3 regions of the Turicibacter sp. GALT-G1 genome follow, and region 2 is predicted to be linked to each of the others. Evidence: riboswitches for the same ligand, from Rfam matches in the RefSeq annotation. Region 2 holds a riboswitch; each other region holds the start of a gene.

Evidence for each region. Region 2 has a riboswitch for S-adenosylmethionine ahead of NEH74_RS03380 (methionine ABC transporter ATP-binding protein). Riboswitches for the same ligand answer to the same signal wherever they lie in the genome.
Region 1: another riboswitch for S-adenosylmethionine. It lies ahead of NEH74_RS06265 (methionine ABC transporter ATP-binding protein); the one in region 2 lies ahead of NEH74_RS03380 (methionine ABC transporter ATP-binding protein).
Region 3: another riboswitch for S-adenosylmethionine. It lies ahead of metK (methionine adenosyltransferase); the one in region 2 lies ahead of NEH74_RS03380 (methionine ABC transporter ATP-binding protein).

Annotation. Positions count from the first base shown of each region.
Region 1 covers NZ_JAMQUS010000031.1:24,215-29,710, forward strand. Annotated here, with positions in the region: gene NEH74_RS06260 (methionine ABC transporter permease) at 1-551, opposite strand, end outside; gene NEH74_RS06265 (methionine ABC transporter ATP-binding protein) at 551-1,564, opposite strand; SAM riboswitch class I at 1,688-1,788, opposite strand; gene NEH74_RS06270 (manganese efflux pump MntP family protein) at 1,993-2,574, shown strand; gene pflB (formate C-acetyltransferase) at 2,954-5,179, shown strand; gene pflA (pyruvate formate-lyase-activating protein) at 5,211-5,496, shown strand, end outside.
Region 2 covers NZ_JAMQUS010000015.1:52,842-58,337, reverse strand. Annotated here, with positions in the region: gene NEH74_RS03390 (hypothetical protein) at 1-722, shown strand, start outside; gene NEH74_RS03385 (DUF6320 domain-containing protein) at 706-1,368, shown strand; SAM riboswitch class I at 1,474-1,576, shown strand; SAM riboswitch class I at 1,661-1,762, shown strand; gene NEH74_RS03380 (methionine ABC transporter ATP-binding protein) at 1,857-2,900, shown strand; gene NEH74_RS03375 (methionine ABC transporter permease) at 2,884-3,564, shown strand; gene NEH74_RS03370 (MetQ/NlpA family ABC transporter substrate-binding protein) at 3,599-4,414, shown strand; gene NEH74_RS03365 (M20 family metallopeptidase) at 4,435-5,496, shown strand, end outside.
Region 3 covers NZ_JAMQUS010000027.1:61,086-66,581, reverse strand. Annotated here, with positions in the region: gene NEH74_RS05665 (DNA recombination protein RmuC) at 1-959, shown strand, start outside; SAM riboswitch class I at 1,033-1,134, shown strand; gene metK (methionine adenosyltransferase) at 1,605-2,795, shown strand; gene NEH74_RS05655 (diacylglycerol/lipid kinase family protein) at 2,943-3,833, shown strand; gene NEH74_RS05650 (VanZ family protein) at 4,003-4,632, opposite strand; gene NEH74_RS05645 (glucosaminidase domain-containing protein) at 4,794-5,496, shown strand, end outside.

The DNA.
Region 1 (5,496 bases), on a different contig from region 2:
TCTAAGTAAGCTAGATTTCCAAGACCACCTGCACCGATAACACCAGCCATTGCTGTATATCCAACAAGTGAGATCGTTGTAACCGTAATTCCTGAAACTAAAGCAGGTAAGCTTTCAGGAATGAGGACTTTTCGAATAATCGTCCAAAGTGAAGCTCCCATTGCAATGGAAGCTTCTATGACACCTTTATCAATTTCGCGAAGCGCGATTTCAACAAGACGCCCATAGAAAGGAGCGGCTCCTATAATTAAAGCTGGTAGGGCTGCATTCGGCCCAAGGACCGTCCCAACTAAGAATTTTGTAAAGTTTAACAAAAGAATGATTAAAATGACAAATGGAATTGAACGAAAAATGTTAACAAATGCTGATAAAACACGATTAATCCATTTATTTTCTAAGAGTTGATTCGGTGCTGTTAAAAATAAGACTAACCCGATAATTAATCCTAAAATAAAGACGAAGATACCTGCGATAGCAGTCATATATAATGTTTCAAGCGTTGCCGAGAACATTTTATCCCATTTGACATTTGGTAGTAATAATAAAAACATTATGAAATCACCTCAACTTCTACCCCAACTTCTTTTAAATAATTAAGAGCTGGAATGATTTCTAGACCCGTAAGTTGAACATAAAGAGAACCGTAGCCACCCTCTTGAGTTTGTACGACCTTTCCTTGAATAATATTAATGTCCACTTGGTAGTTACGAATAACGTTTGTGATGAAAGGTTGTTCTGCTTTTTCTTTTAGATATTTCAGAAGAACAATTTTTCCTTTAGGGAACTTTTTAATTAGATGTTCGACCGTCTCAATTGAGTCATCTTCACTCGCTACTTGTTTAACGAAACGTTCAGTAACTGGATGCTGAGGATTAGAGAAAACCGTTAAGACATCTCCTTGTTCAACGATACGCCCACTTTCCATAATCGCCACATGATGACAAATTTTTTGAATCACATGCATTTCATGTGTGATTAGAACAATAGTTAAGTTATATTTTTTATTAATTTGAACAAGTAAATCTAAAATTTCATCTGTTGTTTGCGGATCAAGGGCTGAAGTGGCTTCATCACAAAGTAGAACTTTAGGATTGTTAGCCAATGCACGTGCAATCCCAACGCGTTGTTTTTGTCCACCACTCAATTGAGAGGGATAATTGTCTTCTTTTCCACTTAAACCAACTAATTGAATAAGTTCTAAAACTCGTGGCTTGATTTCTTCTTTTTTTACCCCTGCAATCTCAAGTGAGAAGGCGATATTTTCAAATACCGTACGTGACCAGAGTAAATTAAAGTGTTGAAAGACCATTCCAATTTGTTGTCGAGCTAATCGAAGCTCTTTAGAGGAGATTTGAGTTAAATCTTTCCCATCAATGGTAACTGTCCCTTCAGTTGGACGTTCCAGTAAGTTTAACATTCGAATTAGTGTACTTTTTCCAGCCCCACTGTAACCGATAATTCCGAATATTTCCCCTTTTCGGATAGATAAGTTAACCGAATCTACAGCAGTGACACATCCAGAATTCGTATTAAATATTTTTTTTATTTGATTAAGAACAATCATGAAATTCTCCCCTTTCGTTCTCTTAATCAGATGCTACAATTTTCTTATTTATGAAATAAAAAAACCTTTCTACTTCGATAAGCAGAAAGGTGTATTACATAATTTATATGTAGATCACACTTTCCCTTATCTTTCAGACAATGTCTGCAGGAATTGGCACCGTATCATGACTGATTGGTTGCCGGGCATCATCGGGCCTGTCCCTCCGCCTCTCGTGATAAGAGTTTGTTAAGTTGTATAAAATTGTAAATCTTAATAACTATTATAAATCCTATTTATGGAAAGTCAATTATTTTTTTCCACAAACAGGCCACATTTATTAAGTCTTATATAGGGATAATATGAGATAGAAAAATTTTAATCATATATTTGTAATCATTTCGATAAGATGTAAAGATAAAAGGAAACTAAAGTTGGGGTGAGAATCGTTGAAAGAATATTTAGTAGTTATCATGATAATGTCAGTTGCATTAGCTATGGATGCATTTGCGGTTGCTATTACATTAGGAATGGATGGATTAGCCCATACAGTGAGAGATCGTCTTAAAGTATCCATTAGTTTTGGCTTTTTTCAAGGTCTGTTATTTGTCATTGGAATTGTTTCATTAAAGTTTGTTAGTGGAGAAATCACGACGTATAATCATTTAATCGCTGGTGTGATTTTAATTATATTAGGTGTTAGAATGTTAAAAGAAGCTTTTGAAAGCTCGAAAGAAGAATATATTGAATCTCATGAGATGGGCTTCAATAAAAAAAAAGATTTATCCTTAAAGTTACTTGCGATGTTTGGGATAGCGACAAGTATCGATGCTTTAGCAGCGGGGATTACTTACGGGTTAATTTATGAACAATTAATTCTGGCTACTATTGTCATAGCAACTATTGCATTTTTATTTTCCTATATAGGATCAACCTTTGGAAAAACATTAGGGCATATGATAGGAAATAAAGCAAACATCTTTGGGGGAGTTATGATTATTTTACTAGGAGTTAATGCCTTATTTTTTTGATTACAATCAGTAGCAGATACGCTTTATTTTATTAGGAAAGAGATATCTTTTTTTAATATCAAAATTAGGATTTTATCTTTATTTCCTATATTATATTGGTAAATTATCCATAAGATTGTAAGCGTAACTCCTTATATTAGAAAAAAATAAAAATATTTTAAAAAATTAATGTATATAAGTTGATTTTTTCCAGTGTTGGAAATATAATAATAACTGTAAAAGATATATACGTTATAACGTTTAAGGGGAGTTATTAAATGTTATGTTCGTATAGTGAAAACCCTTTACAAAGGGAGGAATCTTGTTGTAAAATTATGGTAACAATAAGATTTGAAATTTCAGAGAGCGGTTCTTAAGAGAACTATAAGGAGGAACTATCATGGAAGCTTGGCAAGGCTTTAAAGGTACAGAATGGCAAGAAAAAATTGATGTGCGTGACTTTATCAATCAAAACATCACTGTTTATGAAGGAGACGACTCTTTCTTAGCAGGACCAACTGAAGCAACAACAAAATTATGGGAACAAGTAATGGAGTTAACTAAAGCTGAGCGTGAAGCTGGCGGAGTTTTAGACTTAGATACAAAAATCGTATCTACAATTACTTCTCATGAACCAGGATATTTAAATAAAGATTTAGAACAAATCGTTGGTTTCCAAACTGACAAACCATTCAAACGTTCATTACAACCATTCGGTGGAATTCGTATGGCTGAAAAAGCTGCTGAATCTTATGGATTCCATGTAGATCCAGAAGTATCTCATATCTTCACTGAATACCGTAAAACACATAACCAAGGTGTATTCGATGCTTACACTCCAGAAATTCGTGCAGCTCGTAAATCAGGTGTTATCACAGGATTACCAGATGCTTACGGACGTGGACGTATTATCGGAGACTACCGTCGTGTTGCTTTATACGGGGTAGATCGTTTAATGGCTGAAAAATTAAAAGACCATAACAACACTTCACGTGTCATGGATGAAGAAAACATTCGTTTACGCGAAGAAATCTCTGAACAATACCGTGCTTTAAATGAATTAAAACAAATGGCAGCAAAACATGGTTTCGATATCTCTAAACCAGCAACAACTGCTAAAGAAGCAGTTCAATGGTTATACTTCGGATACTTAGCTGCAATTAAAGAGCAAAATGGTGCTGCGATGTCTTTAGGACGTACTTCTACATTCTTAGATATCTACATTGAGCGTGACTTACAAAACGGTGTAATCACTGAAGAAGAAGCACAAGAGATTATGGACCACTTCGTAATGAAATTACGTTTAGTTAAATTCTCTCGTACTCCAGATTACAATGAATTATTCTCAGGAGATCCAACTTGGGTAACTGAATCAATTGCTGGTATGTCAACTGATGGATTCCCATTAGTAACTAAAAACTCATTCCGTGTATTACACACATTAGATAACTTAGGACCAGCTCCAGAACCAAACTTAACAGTATTATGGTCAACTAAATTACCTCAAGGATTCAAAGAATACTGTGCAAAAATGTCAATCAAAACTTCAGCTATCCAATATGAAAATGATGACATCATGCGCCCAATCTACGGTGATGACTATGCAATCGCATGTTGTGTATCACCAATGAAAGTTGGTAAACAATTACAATTCTTCGGTGCGCGTGCTAACTTAGCAAAAGCATTATTATATGCAATCAACGGTGGTAAAGATGAAAAGTCTAAAGTACAAGTTGGACCACACTGGGCACCAATTACTGATGAAGTATTAGATTACAACAAAGTAATGGAACGTTACGATGAAGTAATGGAATGGTTAGCAGATTTATATGTTAATACATTAAATATCATCCACTATATGCATGACAAATATAGCTATGAGCGTATTGAAATGGCATTACACGATACAGATGCAGAACGCGTTTCAGCAACAGGTATCGCTGGATTATCAGTAGTAGCTGACTCATTATCAGCTATCAAATATGCAAAAGTTAAACCAATCCGTGATGAATTCGGTATTGCAGTTGACTTCGAAGTTGAAGGAGACTTCCCTAAATACGGAAATAATGATGATCGCGTAGACCAAATCGCAGTAGACGTTATGTCATCATTCATGACAAAAATCCGTAAACATAAACCATATCGTGCAAAATTACAAACTCAATCTATCTTAACTATCACATCAAACGTTGTATACGGTAAGAAAACAGGAACAACTCCATGTGGTCGTAAAGAAGGTGAACCATTTGCACCAGGTGCAAACCCAATGCACGGACGTGACTCTCACGGAGCAATCGCTTCAATGTCATCAGTAGCGAAGTTACCATTTGAATCTGCACAAGATGGTATCTCAAATACATTCTCATTAGTACCTAAATCATTAGGACGTACAGATGAAGAACGTAACAAAAACTTAGTAGCAATCATGGATGCTTATGTTGCTAAAAAAGGTCACCACTTAAATATCAACGTATTTAACCGTGATACTTTATTAGATGCAATGGAACACCCAGAGAAATACCCACAATTAACAATTCGTGTATCAGGATACGCTGTAAACTTCATTAAGTTAACACGTGCTCAACAATTAGACGTCATCAATCGTACAATGCACGAAAAAATGTAATTTGTGAATAAGAGAAGATAAGGTGATTAGTATGAATGGATATGTACACTCAGTAGAATCTTTCGGAACAGTTGATGGCCCAGGACTTAGATTTATTGTCTTTGTCCAAGGGTGCGGACTCCGATGCGCATATTGCCACAATCCTGATTCATGGAAAATGAAAGAAGGAAAAGTAACGGAAGTTTCTGAAATTGTGTCAGAATTAGTGAAGTATAAAGAGTTTTTCGATGCCTCAGGTGGAGGGATCACGGTAAGTGGTGGAGAACCTTTATTACAGATGGAATTCGTGACTGAATTATTTAAAGAGTGTAAAAAAC
Region 2 (5,496 bases):
TTAAAAAACGTCCTCAAGAATTAAAGGTCATTCATGGGATTATGTCTGCTAAACAGGTCGTTCGTATCGCAAAGCAATATGAAGTGACCGTATCCAGCTTGCTATGTTCAATTTTGATTTATGCGATCTATGAACAAAATTATAAATTTAATCAGGATCTTCATCCTATTATTGTCACGGTTCCTATTGATTTAAGAGGGAGATTTGGTTCACATACGTTAAGAAATTTCTTTTCAAATGTTAATGTGACGATTACACCAGGTCCTGACTTAAGCTTTGATGACTTATTAAAAGACGTTTCAAACCAATTGAATGAGGGAAAAAAGCCAGAAGTTGTTAATCGAAAAATTAATGATAATGTCAGTGCTCAAAAAAACATGATGATTCGTTTCGTGCCACTAGGAATTAAGAACATGGTGATGCGTCATATTTATCATGAAGCGGACAAAGGAGTTACAACAACGTTATCAAATTTAGGGCGTGTCGTCTTACCTGAATCATTAGCTCCATATGTTGAGGAAATGCGAATGATGATTCCTGTGACACCTCATCAACCGATTCGTTGTGGTGTTATTTCTTGTAATGATCAATTCGTTTTAACATTTACTTCTTCTTTAGAGGAAACAGATATTCAAAGATACTTTTTCAGATTTTTAAAAAAATACGGGATTGATATAACAATCTCTTGTAATGAGGAATTTAATCATGAAATATTGTTCTAAATGTCAGATGAAAGTACAAAATCAATTGAATAACTGTCCACTTTGTGGGCAATCACTGGAGTCGGTTGAATTTGAAATTGAACGAGATTATCCAGAGCAATTTGCAAAAAAACGCCGTTTTTCTATTCGAAAATCCATTATTTTTTTAGCGATGATGATTATCTCCTTCTCATTTATCAGTGGGATTTTTCAAGATTTTCAATGGAATTGGGTATTCATTATTACAGCTGCAACACTTTACTTAACTATTAGTGCTATTTTAGGATCACGTGTGAAAAGAAATATTGGTCCAAATATTTTAACACAGGTTATTGGAATATCGGCTTTATCAATCATTATTGATTATTTTTTGGGATATAGTGGGTGGTCTTTAGAGATTATTTTCCCGCTGGGGTTAATGGCTGGAACAACTATAATTACTGTCATGATTCTTCTTAATTCAAAGCGATTTACGGATTTAGTTATTTATCAATTGATGTTTGGATTGATGGGAATTGTGATTTTGGCGATGATTTATTTCCAAGTCATTCTGTTTCGTCAAATTGCTATTATTGGAAGTTATTATACGATCATTACTTGTGTCGGTTTATTCTTCTTTGCAGATCGTCAGATGATTCATGAGTTGAAGAAAAAATTTCATTATTAATTAATATTTTTGATAAAAAATACAAATTATGTAAGAAATGATTTACAAATAGAAAAATAGATGTTATAGTATCCATAAGTTAAATAATTCCAATTGAATCGTGATTCCTTATAAAGAGAAGTGGAGGGACAGGCCCGATGAAGCTTCAGCAACCAGTACAGATGTACAGTGGTGCTAAATCCGACAGAACTATTCTGAGAGATGAGGAGAACAGGTTAGTATGCTGATTTTAAACTAAGGTGTTCTTCTGATTTCTCAGAAGGAATCCTTAGTTTTTTTAATTAAATAATAATCCTTATCGAGAGAAGTGGAGGGACAGGCCCGATGAAGCTTCAGCAACCAGTACAATGTACAAAGGTGCTAAATCCGACAGAGCTATTCTGAAAGATGAGGGAGTGAGTGAGAATTTATTTAGATTTGAACGGACTTCTTTCATCAGCATAAGGAGTCCGTTTTTATTTTGGAAACAGCAAGAAAGGAGAGTCAATATGATTGAACTGAAGAATGTGAGTAAAACTTTTTCGCTAAAGGGGAAGATTGTTGAAGCGGTTAAAGAGGTTAATTTGACAGTAGAAGCTGGTGAAATTTTTGGGATTATTGGATATAGTGGTGCAGGCAAGAGTACTTTAATTCGATGTTTAAATTTTTTAGAAGTTCCAACTGAAGGTGAAGTGATTGTTAATCGTCAAGTGCTAAATCAATTATCGCCCAAAGAATTAAGATTAGCTCGTCACAAAATTGGGATGATTTTTCAGCACTTCAATTTATTAAAGACACGAACTGTTTTTGATAACGTTGCTTATCCGTTAAAAGGTCAAAAAATTAGTAAAGAAGAAAAGAAGGAAAAAGTACTACGTCTTTTGAATTTAGTGGGTCTAGAGGATAAAGCAGATGTGTATCCTTCCCAATTAAGTGGGGGACAAAAGCAACGTGTGGCCATTGCACGAGCATTGGCTAATGATCCTCAAGTTCTATTATGCGACGAGGCAACATCTGCACTTGATCCACAGACGACAAAGTCGATTTTAAAACTTCTTAAAGAAATTAATAAAGAGTTAGGATTAACGATTGTGTTAATTACGCATCAAATGGAAGTGGTTAAAGAGATTTGTCATAAAGTTGCGGTCATGGAGAAGGGCCGTATTATTGAACAAGGAAATATTGTTAGTGTCTTTTCAAATCCACAATCAGAGATTACAAAAGATTTTGTGTCCTCATTATTCCAAGATGAGAAAATCTTTGAGTTATTAGCAGAAAGAGCACCACTAGAAGAACTGAGTCACTTAGAGAAGCTAGTTAAAATCTCATTTGTTGGTCAGCAAACAGGACATGCCTTTATTTCGAAGTTATCAAAGCAATTTAATGTAGAGGCAAGTATTTTATTTGGAAGCATTGAGATTATTCAAAAGACCCCGATTGGTCATTTGATTGTTAGCTTCCATGGTAACAAAGAAGAAATCTTTAGTGCGATTAACTATTTAGAAAACTCAGATATTCAGGTGGAGGTGTTAAAGAATGAATCAGTTGCTTAATCAAATTTGTCCGAATGTCGTAGCGTATTTTCCAGAGTTAATTCAAGCGCTATGGGATACATTATTGATGGTGGTCATCTCGGGATTGTTTGCTGTGTTAATTGGTTTACCCATTGGAGTTGTTTTAGTCGTGACAAGACCGGGACATTTGTTAGAACAAAAAGCAGTTAATCTGATAGTGGGGAAGTTCATTAATGTTTTTCGCTCGATTCCATTTATTATTTTATTAGCATTTATTATGCCATTAACTCGAGCAATTGTCGGAACATCGATTGGATTAAAAGGGGCAATCGTTCCTTTAGTGGTAGGAACTGCGCCATTTGTTGCTAGACAAGTAGAATCAGCCTTATTAAATGTGGATCCTGGTGTGATTGAAGCTGCAAAGGCAATGGGATCAACGCCATTTGAAATTATTTATCGTGTCCTACTTCGAGAAGGGCTAGGTGGAATTATTTATGGACTAACGATTACGACGGTTAGCTTAATTGGATTTTCGGCCATTGCTGGAAATGTCGGTGGTGGAGGTTTAGGAGACTTCGCTATTCGTTATGGGTATCAGTACTATAAGGGAGATATTATGGTAGTAACGGTCATTATTATTATCATTTTAGTTTCAATCGTTCAAAGTGTTGGGGAAGCACTTGAACGAAAGTTCAGTCATTAATGAACAAAGAAAAAAATCAAAGGGAGAGATAGAAATGAAAAAGAAATTATTAAGTATTGTAACAACGATTTGTTTAGGAATTTTATTAGTAGCATGTGGTGGGCAACCTGAAGATGCTGACAATGTCATTAAATTAGGGATCAATGGAGAAGTGAATCAGATTTGGAAAAGCGTTCAATCACGTTTAGCAGATGAAGGGATTGATTTACAATTTGTAACATTTAGTGATTATAATTTACCGAATCAAGCATTAGCTGATGGCGAAATTGATGCAAACTCTTTCCAAACTATTGCGTTTTTCGAACAATTTATTAACGATCATAATTTAGATTTAACATCAATTGGCTATACGGTTTTAGCTCCAATGGGAATCTATTCATCAAAAATTTCTGACTTAAATGAGTTACCAGATGATTCAACTGTTTTAATTCCAAATGATGCATCAAATGGAGGACGCGCCTTATTATTATTACAAGATGCGGGTTTAATTAAATTAGCGGATGAAGTTGGAATTACACCAACTGTAAAGGATATTGTTGAAAATCCTAAGAATCTTGAAGTTGTTGAATTAGTCGCACAACAATTACCACTTTCATTAGCTGATGCAGAAATTGCAGTTATTAATAATGGAGTTGCCGTACAAGCTAACTTATCACCTTTAAATGATTCTATCTATATTGAAAATACAGAAAGTGAGTCTGTTGTAAATTATTATAATATTATTGCGGCTCGTACGGAGGATAAAGATAATCCAACATTAAAAAGATTAGTGGAAGTTTATCAAACAGAGGAAACGAAAAAAGCAATTGAAGAGGAATATAAAGGGGCAAGTATTCCAGTTTTTGAATAAGAGTATAGGGGGAGATTATCATGGAACAAAAAATTATTAAAGTACAAGATTATTTAAATAAACGTCGAGAAGATTTTATTCAGATTAGTCATCAAATTCATGAACGTCCTGAGAGTTCAAACGAAGAATATTTTGCCTGTGAGTTATTAAGTGAGACATTACGCCAAGCCGGATTCGATGTTACTGTGAATGTGGCAGGTCATGAAACAGGATTTGTGGCTCGTAAAGCATCCTCTAAACTAGGTCCGATTATTGGGATTTTAGCTGAATATGATGCTTTAGCTGGACTTGGTCATGGATGCGGACATAATATTATCGGGGCTAGTAGTGTAGCAGCCGGTTGTGCATTAGCTCAAGTGATTGAAGAAACGGGTGGGGAAGTCGTTGTATTTGGAACGCCTGCTGAAGAAGGGGGAGATAACGGAAGTGCAAAAGGATCATTTGTTCGCGAAGGATTATTTAAGGACGTTGATGTTTGTATGATGATTCATCCAGGTAGCAAGACGACTATTACTGGACCTTCTCTTGCTAATCATCCAATTGAGTTTGAATTCTTTGGACGACCAGCTCATGCAGCGGGATGTCCAGAGAAAGGAATTAATGCCTTAGATGCGATGATTGTGTTCTACAATGCAGTAAATGCACTTCGTCAACAATTGACACCAGATGTTCGTATTCATGGAATTATTACACATGGTGGGGATGCACCAAATATTATTCCTGAATATACAAAAGCAAGATTCTATATTCGTGCTAATACGATTCAAGTTTGCGAAGAAGTGACTGAACGTGTGATTAAAGCAGCAGAAGGAGCAGCTTTATCGACGGGATGTGAATTAAAATATACGACTTATCAAAATATTGTGGAAGATTTAATTGTTTATCCAAAGTTTAATGAATTATTTACAAAAGTGGCGACTGACCTTGGACTAGAAGTAGAGGAACTTGATCCGAATGCTTCACGTGGTTCAACAGATGCAGGAAATGTGAGTCAAGTGGTTCCAACGATTCATCCATCACTTAAAATTTGTGAACCTCATGTTGCTGGTCATACTAAAGAGTTCAAAGAGGCGGCGGCTTCT
Region 3 (5,496 bases), on a different contig from region 2:
GCCAATTTGAGCGTACGATTCGTGGACAGTTACTTCAACATAGTACGGTGGTGACGGAACAGCTACAGCGTGATTTTGAAAAGTTAAATGAGCGCATGGAAGTGAATTTGATGCGTATTAATGATAAGGTGAATGAGCGTTTAGATCAGTCGTTTAATAAAACAAATGAGACGTTTCAGAGTATTTTAGTTCGATTAGCGAAGATAGATGAGGCGCAAAAGAAGATTGAAAGTTTATCAACAGATATTGTTTCATTGCAGACGTTGTTAACAGATAAGAAAAGCCGTGGAACATATGGGGAGGTTCAGTTGTATCAAATTTTGGCTTCAGTATTTGGAGAGAAAAATGACCGTTTGTATCAGACTCAATATAAGGTTTCAAATGGAACGATGGTTGATGCGATTTTATTTGCACCAGCCCCATTAGGAAATTTACCGATTGATTCGAAATTCCCATTGGAAAACTATCAGCGAATGATGGATCGTAACTTACCTGATGTAGAACGTAAAATTGCCACCAAGCAGTTTAAACAAGATGTGAAAAAGCATATTGATGATATTGCCATGAAGTATATTACACCGGAGGAAACATCGGATCAGGCGATTTTATTTTTGCCAGCAGAGGCCATTTTTGCAGAGATTAATGCTTACCATATTGATTTAATTGAATATGCTCAACAAAGACGAGTTTGGTTAGTTTCTCCAACAACTTTAATGTCGACTTTAACAACGATTCAAGTCATTATAAATAATCTTGAACGCGATCGTCATGCTTTAGTCATTCAACAAGAGTTAAATAAATTAGGAGATGAATTTAAGCGATATAAGGAACGTTGGGATAAATTAAGTAAACACATTGATACAGTTTCAAAAGATGTCAAAGAGATTCATATTACGACTGAAAAAATTGGAACTCGCTTTGATTCGATTTCAAATGTTGAATTAGATTTTAAAGAATAACCGTTAATAATTGACAAGTTACGAGTTTTTTCTTATAATGAATAATGAAATTAAAAATAAATATAATAATATACTCTTATTAAGAGCGATGGAGGCATAGGGGCCTATGAAGTCGCGGCAACCTCCTTGAATAGGAAGGTGCCGACCCAAGCGAGTTTAACTCGAGCAATAAGAGGGTTTGAATCAGTCATTCAAGTCCGCTTATAGCGGACTTTTTTTGTTAGCCTAAAGGGACAACTTCGGGGTTATCCACTCAAGTGCTAAGGAGTGATGAGCAGTAGTGAATCCGACCAGCCTTTGTGGTTTTACCGCATTAGATGAGCTATATGTAAGCTTATCTCTTTAAACAGAGTAAAAGTTAGATAAACTGTACACCGTAGGTGAAACTATAAGTTGTTCTTTCCATGTTATCCGCTAGTATGCTCATGATCTGAGCGGCCAGCGATAGATTATATGTACTAGTTTGTTAAAGAAAAAAGAATTACTTAGAAAAGGTGGATTATTTTTCTTAAATTGTCCATTATAGGTATGAATGATTGATTTTGTTAATGATTTTTAAATATTAACCGGCCCGAGCTATTATCTCTCGTCAGGAACTTAATAATATAGAGTATTTCTTAGTGTAATTAGAAGGAGGACATTAGTATGTCAGAACGTCGATTATTTACATCAGAATCTGTAACAGAAGGGCATCCAGATAAGATTGCAGATCAAATCTCAGATTCAATTTTAGATGCTATCTTAGCAAAAGATCCTATGGCACGCGTTGCTTGTGAAACGTCTGTGACAACAGGATTAGTCTTAGTATTTGGAGAAATTACTACTTCTTCATATGTTGATATCCAAAAGGTTGTTCGTGAAACAATTCGTGAAATTGGATATAACCGTGCGAAATATGGGTTTGATGCAGATACTTGTGCTGTGTTAACAGCTATTGATGAACAATCTGTAGATATTGCAATGGGGGTTGATCAAGCATTAGAAGCTCGTACAGGAATTATGACTGATGAGCAAATTGAAGCAATTGGTGCAGGGGATCAAGGATTAATGTTTGGTTTCGCCACAAATGAAACTGAAGAATATATGCCTTTACCAATCTCATTAGCACATAAATTATCTCGTCGTTTAACTGAAGTTCGTAAAAATGGAACCTTAGATTACTTACGTCCAGATGGTAAAACACAGGTAACAGTTGAATATGATGAGGCAGGAAAACCAGTTGCAATCGATACTGTTTTACTTTCAACACAACATTCACCAGAAGTAAGTCACGAACAAATCGAAGCAGATATTAAAAAACATGTCTTTGATGCAGTGTTACCACAAAACTTAGTAACAGAAAATACTCGCTACTTAGTTAATCCAACAGGACGCTTTGTCATTGGTGGACCACACGGAGATGCTGGATTAACAGGACGTAAAATTATCGTTGATACATACGGAGGATATGCACGTCATGGTGGTGGAGCATTCTCTGGAAAAGATGCAACTAAAGTAGACCGTTCAGCAGCTTATGCAGCTCGTTATGTTGCTAAAAACTTAGTTGCAGCGGGATATGCTGATAAAATTGAAATTCAATTATCATATGCCATCGGTGTTGCTCAGCCAACTTCAATCATGGTTGATACATTTGGAACAGGAAAAGTATCAAATGCCAAGATTGTAGAAGTTATTCGTCAAAACTTCGACTTACGTCCAGCAGGAATCATCCAAATGTTAGATTTACGTAAGCCGATTTATAAACAAACAGCTGCTTACGGACACTTTGGACGTACAGATGTTGATTTACCATGGGAACGTTTAGATAAAGTTGAAGCTTTAAAATCACAATTTTAATAAAATAAAAGCCTGGTTCTAATTTTTGAATCAGGCTTTTATTTGTGTACTTAGAATCTCTACAATCATAAACGACATTTTTTTTGACAATAGGTGATATAATATAATGTAAAATTAAAGTTTAAATTTTTGAAAGGAAGTGCCTCTGTGCGTAAGAAGTTATTACTTATTATTAATCCAACTTCAGGACGTGGGATAATAAAGGACTATTTATTACTGATTATTAGCCAATTGAGCTTAGCTGGATATGAGGTGGTCGTGTATCCCACTAAAGCTAAATATGATGCAGTGGAGAAAATGAAAGAGGCTAGAAATTATGATTTAGTCGTTGCAAGTGGAGGCGATGGAACCTTAAATGAAGTCATCACAGGGTTAATCCAAGCAAATGCGAATACACCAATTGCGTACATTCCAACTGGAACGACCAATGATTTTGCTACCACACTTGGAATTCCTAAAAATATCCCTAAAGCGTTAGATTTATGTATTCAAGGGAAACAGATGCCAATTGATATTGGACAGTTTGGTAGTCGATATTTTACTTATGTTGCTGCGTTTGGAGCCTTTACTGATGTCGCTTATGAGACGCCACAACCACGAAAAAATATGTTAGGCGGATTAGCCTACTTAATTGAGGGATTATTAAAGTTACCTACCATTCAATCGTATAAGTGTAAGATTACTCACCGTGATGGTGTGATTGAAGGGGATTATATTTTTGGAATGATTTCTAACTCAGATTCTGTCGCAGGTATAAAAAATGCATTTGGAAATCAGGCTGATTTAAGTGATGGTTTATTTGAAGTGACGTTAATTCGTGCTCCGAAAAATCTGATTGATATTCATCGAATCTTAAATGACTTTTTAAATACTCAATATGATCCAGAATATGTAGTGACATTTAAGACGGATCGTATGACTGTTGAGAGTGAGCAAGATGTTAAGTGGACATTAGATGGTGAAGATGGTGGGATTTTAAAAAGTGTTAATATTAGAAGTTTACAACGACGAGTACAAATTCTATCTTTAAAAATGTAGACATCAGCTATTCTTATAATTAGAAAGAACAGCTGGTGTTAAATGAAATGGATAGCACCTCTATAGTAGATGAAAAAAGTGATTCTATCTCTGATAAAGAATCACTTTAAATTCTATTATGGGGGTATTTTTATATCATTAGAAGGGTTAATATTATTAGTTTGGTTTGTTAATCGTCTAATGTAAAGGGGGTTCGTTCAATAATTGGTTTCTCTTTAGAATATTGCTGTTTTGAGTTATTGTTACTGAGATGTTTATTAATAAATTGGATCAAATTTACAATCACAAAGATAAAAAGACAGAAGGTCATGCCGGTCACTAGGCCTAAAACATCAATTTCAAAATCATTAATCTGTCCTGTTCTTCCCTCGACAAAGAGTTGATGGATTTCATCAGTAAAGGCAAAGAACGATCCACAATAAAATGTAATTAAGAAGGCTTTATAGAAGTTAAAGGCGTAAGTAAAGACCCCCATTGAAAGTATCCCAAGTATCATATAAATCCCAAAATGTGCCCATTTACGAATGATAAAGCTCCAATTACTATAGGTAGAGAAGATAAAAGGATAAAGTTCTTCTAAGTTTAATTTATAAAGTACTTTAATAACAAATTGATCCCATTGACGTAAAAAGTTATTTAAGAATTCAAATTGACTGAGGAATAAATATAAACTATTTGAGAGGGAGCCAGACTCTCGACCGGTTTGATCGGATAGGCTATAGATTAACTTCATAAAACAATAGATTGTCATCAGTCCAATCAAGAGAAATAATCCTTTCTTTAAATGTTCTCGTTTCATATCACACCTCCATCATTAAGATTTTAAGTATTATACAATATTTTCCTTTTGATTGCTAGAGCTTTTTTGTATAACGAAGTATGAATCTTATGTTAGGAGACATACTAAGAAATCAGATTTTTAATGAGTTTCATGTAATTTTTTATATAGGAGCTAGAAGGATGAAGAGATTATGTATATTAGTAGTGTGTTTGTTGTGCTTATTATCGGCACAAATAAAGATATTAGCAGATGATGATTTAGGTTCAGGTGATTATCAGGATTTTTCCACGGTAGAGAGTACTTTGGAAAAACTTCGATCTTATAATCCCAGTGGATTAGTTAATTATATACAAGTCGTTGATCAGTTATTTTCGATTCAATCTTTGTCTGATTTATTTAACCCGTATTATTACTACAGTATTAATACAAATATGAGTAATACAACAGAAACTACACGTACAAAGATTGTTAGTGCCTATTGTGATCCTTATTATTATGAAGTAGTGATGTCAAAGTCTGATGGAAGTTATGAACATGTTGCTTGTTTACAAACGTTTGAAGAAGCAAAGGAATTAAAGTCTAAGGTTCAAGGCTTGACGTTTGATGATGGAGTTTTAGTCGTTTTGAATGATGGCATGATTGTGATTTCGATGGACCCAACTATTGTTCAATTTAAAACGACGACTTGTGGAGCTAATCATAATTTAACGAATTCTGAAACACTAGATACGTATATTAATGCCTGTTATATTGATGAGGCATTATTAGTTGATGAAACAGAAGATGCATTTAAAATTTATATGTCAGGTTATGATGGTTGGGTTGATCGTCATGCGGTGTATGATGCTTCGGCAAGTACTGAAACATGGGTCAGTATTATTC